2 regions of the Brevibacillus sp. FSL K6-6036 genome follow, and region 2 is predicted to be linked to the other one. Evidence: riboswitches for the same ligand, from Rfam matches in the RefSeq annotation. Region 2 holds a riboswitch; the other holds the start of a gene.
The links. Region 2 has a riboswitch for FMN ahead of NST37_RS05420 (ECF transporter S component). Riboswitches for the same ligand answer to the same signal wherever they lie in the genome.

Region 1 (3,204 bases), 2.1 Mb from region 2:
TTACGTATTTTTTACGCCTCCCAGCCATAGGATGTACCAACTGGGAGGTGACGGGCGTGGCCGTGTTTCGACCCCGTCGGCGGTGGAGGAACCCGCTTTCTCGTTCGAAAGCGTTTTTTATCGCACTGGTCATTTTTTTGGCGATGAGCATTCAATTTTTGTTTTTTATCGAAAAGCGCCTGGAACCGACACTGAAGATTCTCGCATCCCAAAAAGCCGAGCAGTTGGCCAAACAAGCGATTACAGATGCGGTCACCAAGCGGATTGCCCAGCAAGGGGTAGATTTCAACCAGATCGTCAAGATTGAAAAAGACAATCAGGGGAGAATCCAGGCGTACCAGTTCAACTTCAAGGAGTATGCCCGGATCGTAGGGGAGACCACCTCCCGCGTACAGAACAGGCTGAAGGAGTTTGAAGAGGAAAAGGTAGACCGCTATATCCCTTTGGGCCTGGCGACAGGCAGCAGTTTTTTTGCCCAAATGGGTCCGGATCTGCCGGTTACGTTTGTGCCGATCGGATCTGTCAAGACAATGCTGGATACGGAATTGACCGAGGCCGGCATTAATATGGTCCTGGCAACCGTCTACATTTTTGTTGAAGTGGATATAAGAATCGTCATTCCTTTTGCCACTGACCAGAAGACGATTACGACGAAGATTCCCATTACCCATTCGCTGATCATTGGAGAAGTGCCTCAGTACTTGTACAACAATCCGGAAGGAAAGCCGGATGTGCCCAGGCTGGAAGACGTATCCGGGCAACCGTAAAGAGCCAAACAGGCGGCTGCCACAAAAACGAGCACTTTCCCGTTGCTTTGGGGAGTGCTCGTTTGGGCATTTCCGGAACAACGCAGTCTTCGAAGTGAGGGAGCGGTTAGGCGACCGCTTTGTGAACGCTGAATCCATGCTCTTCATTTTGCAAAAGCCGATTACGGATTCGGTTGCCTTTTTCACGGAGAAACACGGCATTTATCTCAAGCCGACTGCGAGCATCCAAAAGCTGCTTGTGTTCTCGCCGTTGTCGACAGGAGGGAAACGGCCGACTTCCAATAAAAAAGTGTAGTACTTGTAAAAAAACGTGTTATAATGCAAGCAACTGAATATCCAACCTTCAGGGTAGGGTGAAATTCCCGACCGGCGGTGATGACGAACGCACGTCCGAGCCCGCGACTCGCCCATGAAAGATCTTTCGTGAGCGACTGACTTGGTGAAATTCCAAGGCCGACGGTAAAGTCCGGATGGGAGAAGGTGGCTATAGTCTTTGGCTTTGTTTAAAAAACCGAGCACCAAAGGCTTCTTCTTCTATGCCCTGAAACTTGTTCAAGGGCATTTTTTATTGGGAAAGGGTGATGGCGACTCGCGCGACAGGAAGTAGGAGACATGCCTTGGTAGTCTCCTGGCTCGTGATTGCGGGCTGGCGGCTCGGCAGCAACTGAATAGATGACCTTCAGGGCAGGGTGAAATTCCTGACCGGCGGTAATGACGAAAGCAGCGTCTGAGCCCGCGACTCGCCCATGGCTGAAGCCATGAGCGACTGACTTGGTGAAAATCCAAGGCCGACGGTTACAGTCCGGATGGGAGAAGGTGCATGTGGCCTTCGTTTCTCTGTGAAAAAACAGAAAAACGAGAGGCTTCTTTCCCAATGCCCTGAAGCGTGCTTCGAGGGCATTTTTCATTGGGGAGGAGAGGAACTCATGTCAGGAAATGACTTGTCGTATATGGCGTTGGCACTGGACTTGGCGAGGGCGACAAGAGGACAAACCAGTCCCAATCCGGTAGTGGGAGCCGTTGTCGTCCGGGACGGAGCAGTCGTGGGGATGGGCGCTCACGTAAAAGCGGGTGAACCACATGCCGAGGTGCATGCACTGCGGATGGCTGGTGAGCATGCGAAAGATGCCGTGCTTTACGTCACATTGGAACCTTGCAGTCATCATGGGAGAACCCCTCCTTGTGTGAATGCAATCATTGAAGCCGGCATCAAGCGAGTAGTGGTTGCAGTGGCGGACCCGAATCCGCTTGTCGTCGGTACAGGAATCGCTCGCCTCAGACAGGCGGGTGTGGAAGTAACAGTGGGAGTGGGAGAAGCACAGGCGAAGAAGGCAAACGAAGTCTTTTTCCATTTCATCACGACGAAAACACCGTTTGTGACCGTCAAAACGGCAGCTTCGCTGGATGGGAAAATCGCTACGCATACGGGGCACAGCCGCTGGATTACGGGTGAAGAGGCCCGCCAGCGGGTCCATCAGCTACGGCGAGAGCACGATGCTATTTTGGTTGGGGTTCAGACAGTGCTCGCGGACGACCCTGAGCTCACGGCCCGCCAACAGGGAATAGCCAGGGGAAAGCAGCCGCTTCGTGTCATTCTCGACAACCAGCTGCGGACCCCTTCGGAAGCCCGCGTGATACGGGACGGCAAGGCGCCGACGCTCGTTTTCACAGCGGATGACGCACCCATCGGCAGGCAAAAAGAGCTCGAGAGCCACGGGGCCGAGATTGTGAGACTGGAAGGGCGCGTAACAGTCGAGCAGGTGCTTGCGGTGCTGGGGGAAAGAGGGATCACTTCTCTGTTTGTCGAAGGCGGAGCGGCGGTCAACGGCTCTTTTTTGCAGGCACGGGCCATTCAAAAGGTCGTGCATTTTCTCTCCTACAAGCTGATCGGCGGACAGGGGGCGCCTGCTCCCTACGGGGGACTGGGCGCAGCTCATATGGGGGAAGCCATCTCTCTGGCGGACGTGGATGTCGAGCCGATCGGAGGAAGCGATCTTTGCATTACCGGCTATCCGGTATGGCCGGATGGAGCCAGCAATAGCGAAACGCGCAGGAATGCGGGCTGCAAATGATAGGAGGGGAAGCCGTGTTTACCGGATTGATTGAAGAAGTAGGTACAGTAGATTCCATTGCGGTCACCGAGCGGTCCAGCAAGCTGACGATACGGGCCGCGGCCGTTTTGGAGGATGTTCGCCTGGGTGACAGCATCGCTGTCAACGGCGTTTGTCTGACGGTCACCTCGTTTTCCGCGAGCCGCTTTCAGGCAGATGTCATGCCGGAAACGTGGCGGGTGACGGCCCTGTCCAGCCTGAAGCCGGGGATGCGTGTCAACCTGGAGCGGGCGCTGCAGCTCGGAGATCGTCTCGGCGGCCATCTGGTCTTGGGCCACGTAGACGGCACAGGAAAAATCCTCTCCAAAAAAACGGACAGCAATGCG
Region 2 (3,204 bases):
CCCGCTGGTACATGTTTTGCTGGATTTCCTCAAGCAGGTTTACGACCGCCTCTACTGCATCCGCAAGCGGAGCCGTGATCTTCTCCCCGGTATCGCGGCGGGCCAGAATGACCTGACCGTTCTCGACATCGCGCGGACCGATTTCCAGACGGATCGGAACGCCGCGCATCTCCCATTCGTTGAATTTCCAGCCGGGAGTCTCCTCGCGCAGGTCAGCCCGGACCCGTACGCCTGCCGCTTTCAACTGATCAAAGAGCGGATCGAATGCTGCCATCACCCTTTCACGCAGCTTTGGCGGTCCAACCGGAATCATCACGACCTGCGTAGGCGCTACACGAGGCGGCAGCGACAGCCCCCGGTCGTCCCCGTGCACCATGATCATCGAGCCGATCAGGCGGGTAGAGGTCCCCCAGGATGTCGTATGCACGTATTTGAATTGATTGTCGCGGTCCAAGTACTTGATCTCGAAGCCCCGCGCAAATTTTTCTCCCAAATAGTGCGAGGTGCCGGCCTGTACGGCCTTGCCGTCCTTCATCATCGCTTCGATGGAGTAGGTGTCGACAGCTCCAGCAAACCTCTCGCTCGGCGTCTTTTGCCCCTTCCAGACCGGGATCGCGAGCAGTTCCTCCACGACCTCGGCGTAAATGTCCAGCATCTGCATCGTTTCCTGACGGGCTTCCTCCTCTGTGGCATGGGCGGTGTGTCCCTCCTGCCACAAAAATTCGGAGGTCCGCAGGAACGGCATCGTCCGCTTTTCCCAGCGGAATACATTTGCCCACTGATTGATGAGTACCGGCAAATCTCTGTAGCTTTGAATCCATTGACTGTACATATGGCCGATCATCGTCTCCGAGGTCGGCCGCAGCGCAAGGCGCTCCTCCAACTGTTCCCCCGCAGCTTCCGTAACCCATGGCAGTTCCGGGTTGAAGCCTTCTACGTGCTCTTTTTCCTTCTGAAAAAAGGATTCGGGAATCAGCATCGGAAAATAGGCATTGCGGTGGCCGGTTTCCTTGAACCGCTTGTCCATCGCCTCCTGGATCCGCTCCCACAGCTCAAATCCGTCCGGCTTGAAAACGATACAGCCGCGCACAGGCGTATAATCCATCAGATCCGCTTTTTTGATCGTGTCGATGTACCAGCGCGAAAAGTCTTCAGACTGCGGCGTGATTTCTTTGACAAATGCTTTTCCTTCTTTCAATGCCCTTCACTCCTTCATGAGCTTCTTTTCAAAAACGCAAAAAACCCCCATCCCAAAAAGGGACGGGGGAAACTCTCCCGCGGTACCACCCTGATTGACCGCTGCTGCCACAAAAGCAACTGCGATCCGCTCTGACCCGTTAACGGAGGGAATCCGGCATGGCTCGTCGCCAGCAGCTCCAGGATGGGGAGCAGGTGCATTCGTGCATCGACCTTTCAGCCAAGGGTCGACTCTCTGTGCCACATTCGCTACCTGCGGGTCCTTTCACAGCCATTTTCGCCTGTTTCTTGGGCAATATGGTAGCAGACCCGCCGGGCAATGTCAATTTCTTGCATAAAGGCTGAGTCTCGGTGCCAGCTTCACGTAGAGCGGATAAGCGACTACGGAGACCATGATTCCTTTTATCAGGTTAAACGGCACGATGCCGTACAGGATCAAAGACCATACGCTCTCAGCCTGGAATTGCGCGACCAGCTGCTCCAGCGACACCTGATACAAAGCCGCATAGGCGGGCAGCAGGAAGTAGGCGTTGGCTACCGCCATGACAGCCGTCATCAGTACAGTACCGATAGCAAGACCGGCCATGAAGCTCATTTTCCCCTGTTTCATCCGCTGCAGCCAAACCGCTGCGACGATGAAGCTCGCACCCGCCACTACGTTGGCCAGCTCGCCGATCAAAAGGCCGTCCGTATTTTTAAACAGCATGTGCAGCGCATTCTTCATCACTTCGACGATAACGCCTGCCATTGGGCCGTAGAGCAAGGCGCCGATCAATCCGGGCAGCGTACTGAAATCGAGCTTCAAAAACGTAGGCATGAGCGGCACCTGAAATTCCAGGTACTGCAAGACAAATGCGACCGCCGCCAGCATGGGAATCGTCACCAGCCGCTGCGTCGCTTGCGATGTGGGAATCGCGGTTCCTTTCATCTGTACCATCTCCTCATTGGTTTCTTCCTTCTTGAGGAATGGCAACAGCATACACCCGGACGTGCCCGCGTTCGGTCCTTGCACAGCAAAAAGCCCTGAGAAACAACATCTCCTCAGGGCTTTGGCACACATGCAAAGACAACGAAACAGACCTGTGCTCTTAAAAAAGGGTACGTAAACAGAAGGGCCGAAAAGCGGCACCCAGCCCGTCGTGCAATACCCATGCACAAGCAAACAAGCACGCACAGCGTACGTACTGTCGTCATCCTTCTCCCATCCAGACTGTACTGTCGGCTCTGGATTTGCACCAGATCCTGCACTCCGGAAGCTTTCGCATCGCGGAGGCTCGCGGGCTTACGCGCTTTTGGCGCGATCACCGCCGGTCGGGAATTTCACCCTGCCCCGAAGGAATGTATGTGATTTTACATGGATATTATACAGTGCCGCACTCGGATTTGACAATGCTGGAAGTGTTCCCTGCTATGGTCGTTGCGAATCTCCTGCGTAGCTCCCATCGCTTTTGGGAAACCTGCCGCAAATTTCGGCTATCATTTGCGGAGCAAACATGAGCAGCCAGGGGAACATAGCGAGGTAGAAAGAAAGCAATTTTTCCCAATACGACAAAAGCATGCAAAAACCCTCCCCCAAGACGGCGGAGGGTCAGGCAGCAAGCCGATTACGACCCTGCTCCGCTGTATTTGCGCACACCCCAGTTCCAGACGACCAGTCCGATGCTGAAAAAGACGATTCCCACGACGGGAGTAAACGCCGCATACGCGTACCACGTTTCCTTGCGGAGAAAATACGCCGCCGGATACACGCCGACAAAGGCAAAGGGCAGCACGTACGTGAGCACAAACCGGATTACCTTGTTGTACACGTCGACCGGGTAACGCCCATACTGCTGAATATTCCAGATCATCGGCGAAATCCCTGTCCGGGAATCGGAGAAAAAGCTGATGGCCGCAATGGCCGTGTAGACCCCGCCATAGATCAGCATGCCGCTGACGACGAGACCGACAAACAGGAACGGGTCGTACCACGTAAAGGACAAATCCAACTGAATGGCCGCATAGCCC

Region 1: linked by a shared signal. The riboswitch ahead of ribD (bifunctional diaminohydroxyphosphoribosylaminopyrimidine deaminase/5-amino-6-(5-phosphoribosylamino)uracil reductase RibD) and the one ahead of NST37_RS05420 (ECF transporter S component) in region 2 are both predicted to bind FMN.

What each region holds. Positions count from the first base shown of each region.
Region 1 is NZ_CP150173.1:4,085,062-4,088,265, reverse strand. It holds gene yunB (sporulation protein YunB) at 57-767, shown strand; gene NST37_RS20300 (hypothetical protein) at 889-1,062, shown strand; FMN riboswitch at 1,103-1,253, shown strand; FMN riboswitch at 1,439-1,589, shown strand; gene ribD (bifunctional diaminohydroxyphosphoribosylaminopyrimidine deaminase/5-amino-6-(5-phosphoribosylamino)uracil reductase RibD) at 1,694-2,839, shown strand; gene NST37_RS20290 (riboflavin synthase) at 2,854-3,204, shown strand, end outside.
Region 2 is NZ_CP150173.1:1,046,295-1,049,498, reverse strand. It holds gene proS (proline--tRNA ligase) at 1-1,198, opposite strand, end outside; gene NST37_RS05420 (ECF transporter S component) at 1,520-2,125, opposite strand; FMN riboswitch at 2,387-2,539, opposite strand; gene NST37_RS05415 (ABC-2 family transporter protein) at 2,802-3,204, opposite strand, start outside.